DNA from 3 places in the Aeribacillus composti genome. Region 3 is predicted to be linked to each of the others. Evidence: riboswitches for the same ligand, from Rfam matches in the RefSeq annotation. Region 3 holds a riboswitch; each other region holds the start of a gene.
What was found. Region 3 has a riboswitch for S-adenosylmethionine ahead of metK (methionine adenosyltransferase). Riboswitches for the same ligand answer to the same signal wherever they lie in the genome.
Positions count from the first base shown of each region.

Region 1 (4,114 bases), 170 kb from region 3:
ATGATCACCGGAAGAAAGTAAAAGAAAAGCTGTTGATATAGCGGCCATCCCAGAAGCAAACGCAAAGCCTCTCACTCCGCCTTCCAGTTCGGCAATCGCCTCTTCCAACGCTTTTCGTGTTGGATTTCCTGAACGGCTGTAGTCAAATTCAGGAGATTCATCCAATGTTTGCTGATGAAACGTTGACGCTTGCTGAATCGCCACGCTGACAGCACCAGTTGTCGGGTCAACCTTATGTTTATTATGAATCAATTTTGTTTGAAAGCTCCATTGGTCATGCATTTAGTAAATCCCCTTTCGCAGCTGCTTGCAATGCCTGCTTGAGATCTTCCTTCAAATCCTCCACGCTTTCAATCCCTACAGAAAAACGGAGAAGCCGGTTACATACACCGTTTTGAATTCGGATTTCTTCCGGAATGTCCGCATGTGTTTGGGTAGCTGGATACGTTATAAAGCTTTCTACCCCTCCAAGGCTTTCCGCAAAACAGATTAATTTCAGATTCTGCAAAAACGGGTTGACCCATTCTTCTTTTTTCACACGGAAGGAAAGCATTCCGCCTCTGCCAGGATATAATACATCATCAATTTCAGGAAGCTCTTTTAAATATGCCGCCAGCTCCCTTGCATTTTCCTGATGTTTGGCCATTCTCAATGATAAAGTTTTCATTCCTCTAAGCAGCAGCCACGAATCAAAAGGAGATAATACCGCACCAATTGCATTTTGATGCATGGCTAATTTTTCGCAAATTTCTTTCCCTTTTGCACAGACCAGGCCGGCAAGGACATCGTTGTGACCGCCTAAATATTTCGTTGCGCTGTGAATCACGATATGCGCTCCTTCTTCAATCGGACGCTGCAAAACAGGTGTGTAGAACGTATTGTCAACGATCAGCAGCAAATTGTGCTTCCGGGCCAATTCCGCCAACGAGGAAATCGATGTTTCCTGCATAAGCGGATTAGTGGGCGTTTCTAGAAAAATCGCTTTAGTATTTTCGTTTATTAATGATTCCGTATATTCGCGAGACGTAAAATCGTCATAGTGGAAGGAAAGACCGTATTTGCGCCACTCTTCTTCAAACAAGCGGTATGTCCCGCCATATAAATCTTTTGAAACGATCAGTTCATCTCCACTTTTAAATAAAGCCATAATCGTCTGAATCGCTGCCATTCCGGAAGAAAATGCAAATCCTTGATCGGCTCCCTCCAATTTGGCTATGGCGTCCTCGACAAGCTCTCTCGTTGGATTTTTTGTCCGAGTGTAATCATAGCCTGTTGATTCACCTATTCCTTTATGCCGGTAGGCTGTGGACAAATAAATGGGGGCGCTTACTGTTCCTGTAAGAGCTTCACTTCGATTTCCTAATTGGGCCAAAACTGTTTCAATATTCATCTTTGACTTTCCTCCTTTTTTAGTTAGTAAAAATGTGCTGCTTTCATTGCCTGTAGAGGAGGCTTTAAAAATAAAACGCCCTCTTCATAAGAAGAAGGCGTTTATTGTTTGGCTCCTTCTTATCTTCCAAGCATATCTTACGGCAAAATGCTTGCTGGATTTAGCACCTTGGTACAAAGGTTATCATGCCGCCGTCCTTGTACCGGTTGCTGAGACTTCTTCGGGCCAGTTCCCTCCGCCTCTCTCGATAAGAATTCCGATATGAACTTTTGATAGGTATAACTTTACCTCAGTTTTAAAAAAAATTCAAGACGTTTCCTGCCAACAATTCCGATAACTTTGATTTATTTTCAGTAAAACTAAAGAAAAATAAGAACATTCTTTAAATAATCCGTCGATTCTTGAAATGTTTTTTTGCGAAAGCCAAAAGGGAAATTTTTTTGTATGGATCACCTTTGATCCTCCATCATTTCAATGAAAGTGGTTTTATTTTCCCCTGAGGCTTCCCAAATTTTAATAGATTTTAAAATATAAATATCCAATTCGGAAGCTGTCGTATTTGGAGAAAAATTGTGAACGAGGTGATCTTCTTTAGAGGAATTGGAAAATTTTAAGAGTATTTAATAAACAGTGAATGAAACAATTGAATTGGCAAACTAATCGTTTGATAAATTTTTCTCCAACTTCTGTCAAACGAACCCGTACTCCATAAAGCAGCTGAACAGAAAACGAAGATGCGATATTTGTTTTGCAGGTGAAGCTGGGAAGCAAAAAAGATGAACATAAACGTGCCGTTGGAAAATATGCTGAACATTCTTTACTGATGCGCCTTCTCTTTTTTATCAATATTATGGAAAGGAAAGACTGTTTATGATGCTGTATATGATCGACAGCATACGAACCAATAATTTTCATGACGAGCAAATGATGGGGCAAATCAAAATTATGTGAGAAAACGCTTTCTAAAAACTGGAACATCATCAAAACAATGTGTACGGAATTTATTATGATTATGAAAGCGACTACAGAGGAGATTATTTATTAAGCATTGCAATTGAAGAAAATAATGGGGAAGCTTTTAATTGAAATCCCGAGGAACATGAAAATAAAGTTTTTCAAGTAGATAAAACGGACGAACAAGGCATTTTTAAAACTTGGAGTAAGATTTGGAAGCAAGAAGAAACTGGTTTATTAGAGCGGGCTTACACATATGATTTTGAAAAATACGGCCCAAATGGAGAAATTGAAATTCATATAGGGGCTGTCTAATAAGTCGATTTTCCGGCTTATTAGACAGCCCCTTTAATGTTTTAGAAACGTTGATATATCAATATTTATGATCTTTCGTTTTCAATGGATTTTGACTTTCTGGACAGCTCCAAACAATGTGAAAAAACGGGAGCTTATTCGAGCGATTTGAATAAAAAGCTCTCACAACAACAGAATCCCAATATACAGGCATAGTCATAAACAACTTTTGGGATAAGCCCTGTTTTAACAACTGCTTCATCTTGAATTTACATCAACAAAATAACCCCCCTATCCAGAAGCCGCATAATATCAAAAAGCTTCTGTATAGGGGGTTTATTACTTAATTCAAAAAGCTTGTATCTACAAGACCTTTAAGATCCGGTTTTTCTTTTAAAAATTTCAAGTCATAAGAAGAGTTAGAAAAGTCTTGAAGAACTTTTTCATCCACTTCGGTTGTATAGCGGACACGTTCCCAAGCGCTGTCGATAATTTCTGGGTCAAGCTCTTGATTTGTTATTTCTTTAATCGATTGAATGGCAATATCGCGTGCTTCCTCTTTGTTTTTATTGATGAAGTCGACTGCTTTTTTGTGGGCTTTGACAATATTTTGAACTAAATCTTTATTTTCTTTAATAAATTTGTTGCTCGTCACTAAAACAGTGTTCGGAAGCGTTGTGCCATAGGCGATATCTTTCGTATCGACAATCACTTTCGCCCCGTCTTTTATTAATAATGAAGCCCAAGGCTCAGGCACAGCGGCTAAATCCACTTTTCCCGATTCAAAGAAAGCTTGATATTGTGCCGGGTTTCCAGTTGTATGCTTTAATGTGCCGCCGATTCTTGATGAAGCAATGTCGTAATCTTGCAAGTACGTTTCAAATTGGACATCGTGAGTGCAGCCGACACCAGGAGTAATGAATGTTTTATTATGAATATCATCTAAGCTTTCGATTCCGCTTTTTTTGCTTGCTACGACGACAGTACCCCCAGATGACGCACCGGCAATAATTTTCACGTCTGCACCATTAGAATAGTTATTCATGACAGGAGCTGGACCGACAAGCCCGGCGTCAATTTCGCCGGTTTTCAACGCTGTCATAAAAGCACCGCCATCCGGAAAAGTTTTATATTCAATCTCTACCTGATCCCCTAGCGCTTCTTCATAGTAGCCCTTTTCCTTCGCAATCATCGCCGGAACATGGTCAATATTTGGGAAATAGCCGATGACTACTTTATTTTTTCCGCTTTTCTCTTTTCCTGATGCCTCATTCCCTCCGCCGGCTCCGCAGGCAGATAAAATCCCAATTAACAACAAGGTGATAAATGATAGCAGCAAACCTTTTCTCTTCATAATCTCAACTTCCTCCTTTATTGTTCAAGCAATCCCCATTTTTTCATCACTTTCTTTTCAATTCTGCTGAAAAAAACTAAATCTACTAAAATTCCAATTAAGGCAATGATAAATATAATGCC
Region 1 covers NZ_CP134501.1:1,117,460-1,121,573, reverse strand. Annotated here, with positions in the region: gene metC (cystathionine beta-lyase) at 1-282, opposite strand, end outside; gene RI196_RS05660 (methionine biosynthesis PLP-dependent protein) at 275-1,390, opposite strand; SAM riboswitch class I at 1,507-1,644, opposite strand; gene RI196_RS05655 (aliphatic sulfonate ABC transporter substrate-binding protein) at 2,982-3,992, opposite strand; gene RI196_RS05650 (ABC transporter permease) at 4,010-4,114, opposite strand, start outside.
Region 1: linked by a shared signal. The riboswitch ahead of RI196_RS05660 (methionine biosynthesis PLP-dependent protein) and the one ahead of metK (methionine adenosyltransferase) in region 3 are both predicted to bind S-adenosylmethionine.

Region 2 (4,114 bases), 100 kb from region 3:
ACCTGCTTTCACATTGAGCATATCTTGGCTTGTCTCAAGGAGAAGTACATCAACGCCCCCCACTAACAGTCCTTCCGCTTGAACTTGATAAGCTTCTGCCAATTGTTGGAATGTGACGCCACCTGTAACGGAGAGCGTTTTAGTCGTTGGCCCCATTGATCCTGCCACAAAACGAGGCCAATCCGGTGTTGAATATTTTTCTGCAGCGCGCTTTGCAATCTCAGCTGCTTTTTTATTTATTTCAAAAGCAAGGTGCCCCAAGTTATATTCTTCGAGGACGATGCTTGTACCGCCAAACGTATTTGTTTCGATAATATCAGCGCCTGCTTCAAGGTACGCTTCATGAATACGGACAATCGTTTCAGGGGAAGTGATGTTTAAATATTCGTTGCATCCTTCATATTCTTCACCGCCAAAATCTTTCGCAGATAATTCTGCAGCTTGAATCATTGTTCCCATGGCTCCGTCTAGTATTAAAATTTTTTTCTCCAGCTGTTCCTTTATGTTATACATGGGAAATCTTCCTTTCTCGTTTTGCCTTTTCTTTTTCATGAATGTATTCCGTCAGCTCGACTGTCATCTCATAATGCAAAAACGGAGTGATTAAGTAAATGCCGTTAAACAGGTCAAATGCTGCGTCAATAAGCGATTTTGCAATGGCAAGTCCTTCTCGTTTTCCCTTTTCTTTATCATTGCCTGCTTTTTGCATCTGTTCGCGAATCGAATCAGACAATTTAATGCCTGGCACTTCGTTATGAATAAATTCAGCATTGCGGCTGCTTATTAACGGCATAATCCCGAGATATATCGGAACATTCAGATGTTTTGTTGCTTCATATACTTCTTCGATCAGCTTCTCCGAGTAGAGCGGCTGCGTAATAAAATAATCGGCTCCACAGCTGATTTTTTTCTCAAGCCTCTGAACTGCGCGATCAAGATGTCTTACGTTCGGATTGAAGGCGGCGGCTACAGTAAAGTTTGTTTTTTGACCAAGTGATTTTCCGGAGTATGACAAACCTTCATTAAATTGCTTAATTAAGCTGATTAAATCAAACGATGATAAATCATAGACAGAGGTTGCACCCGGAAAATCACCGATTTTGGACGGGTCGCCGGTGACCGCTAAAATATCGTGCAGGCCAAGCGTATGCAGCCCCATTAAATGGGATTGAATGCCGATTAAATTTCTGTCACGACATGTTAAATGAACGAGCGGGCGAAGCTGGAAACGGCTTTTCACAATATTTGCGCAAGCAACATTGCTGATTCTTGGTGTAGCAAGGGAATTATCCGCAAGCGTAATTGCATCAATCCCCGCTTTTTTCAACGCTTTTGCTCCTGTTAAAAATTTTTCCAAGCCGAGCGTTTTCGGCGGGTCCAATTCTACAATCACTGAGCGTCTGTTTTTTGCAATATCTGGGAGAGGAGTTTCTTGACTTTCTTTCATAGGTAAAACATGAATTGGAACATTTCGTTCTTTTACTTCTTTCTCTGTGACAGGAGGGAGGTTTGATACAGCTTCAGCCATTGCCCGAATATGTTTCGGCGCGGTTCCGCAGCATCCGCCGAGAAGCCGGACACCTTGTTTTCGGAATTGAAGAGCCGCTTCATAAAAATAGTGTTCATCTGATTCATAAACTAATCTTCCGTTTTCATACCTTGGCAGGCTGCCGTTTGGAAAAGCGGATAAAAAGGCATGTTCAAACAGCGGCACTTCTTCCAGAGATTGCAGCATATGATAAGGGCCTAAACGGCAATTGAGGCCGACAATATCTGCACCAAGTTCTTCAAGCATTTTCAAACCGTCTGCCAATCTTGTTCCATTTTGAAAGACGCCTTGTTCGTGCAAAGAAACATTTGTGATAATGGGCAAATCCGTTTCTTTTCTAGCTATTTGCAAAACGGTTTTCAGTTCTTCCAAGTCGTAATAGGTTTCTAAAATAATGCCATCTACGTTTTCGGATAAAAGGACATGAAGCTGCTCACGAAAATTTTCGGCAATGTCAGATAGCGTGAAGGCGCTTTTTTGAAACGAACGGATGCCGCCGATTGTTCCGATGACATACCCTTTGTTTTCCGCTTTTTGTAACGCCCTCTTTGCAAGTTCAACCCCTTTTTGGTTGATGATCTTTATATCATCTTCCAGCCCATATCTGGCAAGCTTTATGCGATTGGCGCCGTATGTATTTGTTTGAATAACAGTTGCGCCTGCGTCTAAATAGGCTGAATGAATCCGTTCTATTTCTTCCGGTTTTGAAACGTTTAGCTCATCAAAGCATCTGTCTATTCCGAATGAGTATAGTAGAGTCCCCATTGCTCCGTCGGCAATTAATATATGATTCTGTAAATCTTGTAAAAGCCCCATAAAAAGTCCTCCAATCAAATGAAATAGGCGCCTGCAAGGAGGCGAACACCTATATAAAAAAGAAAAGCCTTCTAAGAAGAAGACTTTTTCTTGAACATTTTCCCCTTCTTCTTATCTTCCGAGCGCAAATTTACGCATCGCTGGATTTAGCACCTTGGTACCCAAAGTTTTTGGGTAATCCGGTTGCTGAAGGTTCATCGGGCCAGTCCCTCCGCTTCTCTTGATAAGAACGCTTTACCGTATGAAATTTTAAAACAACGGATTAATCCTAATTTAACGAATTTTATCAAAATAATCAATATAAAATTTCAATTTTGTGAACAGGGCAAAGCTAGCGAAAATTAATAAATTGTACGTCGATCGGCAAGTCGGCGCTTTTCACAGCTGCAATCACTTTTTGCAAATCGTCCTTGCTTTTGCCGCTTACCCGGACTTGGTCGTCTTGAATTTGGCTTTTTACTTTTAGCCCGGTATTTTTGATCAGCGCATTGATCTTTTTCCCGTTTTCTTTGTCAATTCCGTTGACAAGTTTGGCTCTTTGTCTGACAGTGCCTCCTGAAGCCTTTTCGATTTTCCCGTACTGAATATTCTTGGTTGCGACACCGCGTTTAATCATTTTGCTTACTAATACATCTTTTAGTTGATTCAGCTTATATTCATCGTCAGAGATTAGCACAAGCTCATCTTTTTCTAGGGATATATCGCTTTTAGATCCTTTGAAATCATATCTGTTTACAATTTCTTTTTTCGCCATTTGAATGGAATTGTTCACTTCGGCAATATCCACTTTTGAGACGATGTCAAATGAATTCTCCTTAGCCAACTTTTTACCTCCAATAACGTTATTTACATTCATTATAGTGAATGTCGTTCAGTTGAACAACTCTTTTAGGGGTTCCTCGCAAATTAAATGAAAAAACCGTTACTTAAAGCAACGGCAAGGAAATTAATATCTGCTTAAATGCAATTAAGCTAAAGATGTCGCTTTAGAACATTTAGGGGAAAGAAAGTCTTGTAAGTTTTTTACTGCTTCGAGCGAATCTTCTCCTTCAGCGCTGATGACTACATGACCTTCTAAAAAGGCGGAAAAACCGAGCATGCTTAAAACGCTTTTCGCATTTAATTGGAGCTTTTTTGTTTGGAATAAAATGTAGCTGTTAAATTTAATCGCTTCATGGACAAGGGAAATGACATATTCCGGCTCCATCTCTTTTGTAAGATACACGGAAATTTCATGTTTCTTCATTGTGCCACCTCTTGTATACTTATTTTACAATATCTTACATTAATAAAGGATAGATTCCCACATGTTTGTCATTTCCTCTTACATATAAAAAAATGACCTCCGCTTTCGAATATGGAAACGTTCTGGATTTCTCTGTTTTTTAATGAAATGAATGGTCTAATCAAATTGAAAGTTATTGCCCCGCCCCATGTTTTATTAGACAAAAATGAAAACAAAAGCTAGAGAAAAGATGCATACTGTAAGATAAGAAAGCGTCTTTTTCTTTCAGAACGTCCGGATAGAAGAGGTGGAAGACTCGCCTTTAGAGATATTTCAAAAAAAGAAAAAGCCCGACAGGCGGGCATTATAAATGATCCGTTTTCTTTGAGTATTGCCGTTTTCCAAGCTCTCGATTTTTTTCCTTCAATAGATTTTTTTCGTGTCGTTTTGCATTGTTGTCTACAGCTTTTTTATCATTATCGCTTGTTTTGGACATTCAGGAAGCTCCTTTCAATACTGTTATA
Region 2 covers NZ_CP134501.1:1,052,088-1,056,201, forward strand. Annotated here, with positions in the region: gene metH (methionine synthase) at 1-513, opposite strand, end outside; gene RI196_RS05310 (bifunctional homocysteine S-methyltransferase/methylenetetrahydrofolate reductase) at 506-2,365, opposite strand; SAM riboswitch class I at 2,474-2,595, opposite strand; gene RI196_RS05315 (YajQ family cyclic di-GMP-binding protein) at 2,697-3,188, opposite strand; gene RI196_RS05320 (HPr family phosphocarrier protein) at 3,333-3,611, opposite strand; gene RI196_RS05325 (DUF3941 domain-containing protein) at 3,955-4,086, opposite strand.
Region 2: linked by a shared signal. The riboswitch ahead of RI196_RS05310 (bifunctional homocysteine S-methyltransferase/methylenetetrahydrofolate reductase) and the one ahead of metK (methionine adenosyltransferase) in region 3 are both predicted to bind S-adenosylmethionine.

Region 3 (4,114 bases):
TATGAGAGAAAATTTTTTTAAGAATTTTTGCTTTTTGAAAAGAGGAACTTTAACATGGGCAGACTGCTGAATCAGCTTTACCAATTTGAGTGCAAGTTGTTCAAACTGATTAATTCGCATTTTGAACGAAAAGGACTGAATGTTTATTTTCGGTATATTACTCATTTAGGAGGGGCTGTTTTTTCAATTGCAACATGTTTAATGCTGATGTTATTTTTTAATGAACCTGTAAAAACTGTTGCCTTGGCAAGTTCAGCTGCACTTTTTTTCAGTCATATTCCGGTTTTCATTGTGAAAAGAATTTATCCACGCAGACGGCCTTATCTTACATTATTTGAAACAAAAGTGTTAGAAAATCCGTTAACTGACCATTCATTTCCTTCTGGACATACGACAGCTGTATTTTCAGTGGCAACACCATTTTTGCTCTTTTTTCCAGCCTTAACATGGATTTTGCTTCCTCTCGCATTCAGTGTGGCACTATCAAGAATTTTTCTTGGCCTACACTACCCTTCAGATGTGCTGGCGGGAATAGTTCTAGGAGCTTCAGCAGGCACCATCTGTTTTGTCGCATTCGGACCATAAAAGCAAAAAGGTGTCTAATGCATGCATCGCATTGGACACCTTTTTATTTTACAAATATTGATGAGCTTGTTCGCGCAAAGCTTCCGCTTTATCTGTGCGTTCCCATGGCAAATCTAGATCGTTTCGTCCGAAATGACCGTAAGCAGCTGTCTGTTTGTAAATCGGGCGGCGCAAGTCAAGCATTTTTATAATGCCAGCTGGGCGCAAATCAAAGTTATTGCGAATTAATTCAACTAAAACATCTTCACTTACTTTGCCAGTACCGAACGTATCAACAGAAATAGAGACAGGTTTCGCTACACCAATTGCATAGGCCAGCTGAACCTCACATTTGTCTGCAAGTCCGGCTGCGACAATATTTTTCGCTACATAACGAGCCGCATAAGCTGCAGATCGGTCTACCTTCGTCGGATCTTTTCCTGAGAAAGCTCCTCCGCCATGGCGCGCATAGCCTCCGTAAGTATCGACAATGATTTTTCGTCCCGTTAATCCTGCATCTCCTTGTGGTCCGCCAATAACGAAACGTCCGGTAGGGTTGATGAAATATTTTGTTTCTTCATCGATCAGTTCTTTTGGAGCAACCGGATCAATTACTTTTTCTTTAATATCCTGCTTAATTTGTTCTAAAGTTGCCTCCGGATGGTGTTGAGTCGATATGACAATTGTGTCAATTCTAACCGGCTGTTCATTTTCATCATATTCTACCGTAACTTGCGTCTTTCCGTCCGGACGCAAATAAGGAATTTCTTCGCTTTTTCTAACTTCTGTAAGCCGGCGTGAAAGCTTATGGGCAATGGAAATCGGGAGAGGCATTAATTCCTTCGTTTCATTGCATGCAAAACCGAACATTAACCCTTGATCTCCAGCGCCAATCGCTTCAATTTCTTCATCAGTCATTTGTCCTTCTCTCGCTTCTAAAGCTTTATCCACCCCTGCAGCAATATCGGGTGATTGCTCATCAATTGATGTTAAAACAGCACAAGTTTCAGCATCAAAACCGTATTTAGCTCTCGTATAGCCGATCTCTTTGACCGTTTCTCGCACAATTTTTGGTATATCCACATACGTGCTTGTCGTAATTTCTCCACTGACTAATACAAGTCCGGTGGTGACAGATGTTTCGCAAGCTACACGTGCGTTCGGATCTTTTTCTAAAATGGCATCTAAAATCGCATCTGAAATTTGGTCGCAAATTTTGTCCGGATGCCCTTCCGTTACGGATTCAGATGTAAACAGACGGCGCTTTTTTGTCATTTACTGCTTCCTCCTCAAACTTAAAATGATGTTTATGGAGTGCTACACTCCTTGTCATTGACACGGAACTCATTCCCTCACCACTATTGTAAACATATCAAAATATTTCGTACGATAAGAAAAACTTGGCTAAACGAGATTTCTCTTATACATAGAAAAAACCTTCCCTGCCAGAGGAAAGGTTGTTATAAACTTCATTGCCTTTCACTCTTATCGTTCAAGGATATAACCTTGCATCAGGTTAGCACCATTGCTCGTCTATGAATATGGAATTCTTTCGCATCATGTTGTATGTCCATAGAATACTGGGATTTTGAAAGCCATATTCTACTGTCTTCTTTCAACGAGCCGGTTGCTGGGCTTCATAGGGCCTGTCCCTCCGCCAACTCGGGATAAGAGTATCCGTTCAAATGTATATCATACAGGAGCAAAAAAGTACTTGTCAACAATAAATAAAGCTTCTCTGTAATTTTCCAAATCATCTGATATCCATTATTTCAGTATCAGCTGATCAATCATGATTCGTATGATGCCCAAAAATGAAGGCAAAATATATAGTAAAAACATTATTTTCAGAAATCGATAAATAGGATGGATTATTTTTGCGAATGTGTTATACTATTTCTATAAAACCATTTCAAATATGCAAAAAAAGGATGGTATGTATATGAATATTGTAGATGTATCAAATGAATTAGCTTCGTTGATCAGCGGACCAAATGCATATCATAATTTACCAGTCGCACGACTTGTAGAAAAAGTTTTAGCTAGGAAAGAAGGTTTTTTAACAAATACAGGTGCAGTTTCGGTTACAACAGGCAAATATACCGGCCGGTCACCAGAAGATAAATTCATCGTTGAAGAAGATTCTGTCAAGCATTTAATTGATTGGGGACCCGTCAACAAGCCAATTTCATCAGAAGTTTTTGAAAAACTGTACTTAAAAGTCATACAATATTTAAAAAATAGAGATGAAATTTATGTTTTTAACGGATTTGCCGGAGCTGACAAAAAATATCGTCTTCCAATTCAAGTGGTCAATGAATTGGCGTGGCAAAATTTATTTGCTCGCCAACTGTTTATCCGTCCGAAAAGCCAAGACGATTTAAAGGAGCATAAAAATCCGTTTACGATTGTTTCCGCTCCTTCCTTTAAAGCAGATCCAGCTGTGGATGGAACGAACTCAGAAGCATTTATCATTATTTCTTTTGAAAAGAGAATAATCCTGATCGGCGGAACTGAATATGCAGGCGAGATGAAAAAGTCTATCTTTTCCGTCATGAACTTCCTGCTTCCAGAAAGAGATATATTTTCAATGCACTGCTCCGCCAATGTCGGTCAAGAAGGCGATGTCGCGCTCTTTTTCGGTTTATCGGGAACAGGCAAAACAACACTTTCCGCCGATCCAAAACGCCGATTAATTGGTGATGATGAACACGGCTGGTCTTCATCTGGTATTTTTAATATTGAAGGCGGCTGTTATGCAAAATGCATCGGTTTGTCTGAAGAAAAAGAACCTCAAATTTATAACGCGATTCGATTCGGTTCCGTTTTGGAAAACGTTGTGGTTGATGAATCGACACGAATTCCTGATTATGACAACTCCTTATTAACAGAAAACACCCGTGCGGCTTATCCAATTGAAGCGATTGACAATATTGCTAAACCGAGCATTGCGGGTCACCCTAACACAATTATTTTTTTAACAGCTGATGCGTTCGGTGTTCTGCCGCCAATAAGCAAATTAACGAAAGAACAGGCTATGTATCATTTCTTAAGCGGTTATACGAGCAAGCTTGCTGGAACGGAAAGGGGTATTACTTCCCCTAAAACAACGTTCTCCACATGCTTTGGCGCACCATTTCTTCCGCTTCCAGCTACAAGATACTCTGAAATGCTCGGAAGAAAAATCGAAGAACATGATGTGAAAGTATTTTTAGTCAATACAGGGTGGACCGGCGGAGAATACGGAGTAGGAAAACGAATTAAACTTGCTTATACAAGAGCCATGGTTCAGGCAGCATTGGAAGGCGAACTCGATGAGGTGGAAACTGTAAAAGACCCTATTTTCGGGCTGGCGATTCCTGCTCATGTTCCAGGAGTGCCTGATGAAGTTTTACAGCCTATTAAAACATGGAGTGATAAAAACGCTTATGAACAAAAAGCGTATGAATTAGCAAAAGCATTCAAAGAGAACTTCAAAAAATTCTCGAACGTTCCGAAGGAAATTGAAGAACTTGGCGGTCCAATCATATAAAAAAATTACTTACTTTCG
Region 3 covers NZ_CP134501.1:950,218-954,331, reverse strand. Annotated here, with positions in the region: gene RI196_RS04855 (phosphatase PAP2 family protein) at 55-585, shown strand; gene metK (methionine adenosyltransferase) at 634-1,839, opposite strand; SAM riboswitch class I at 2,047-2,238, opposite strand; gene pckA (phosphoenolpyruvate carboxykinase (ATP)) at 2,507-4,096, shown strand.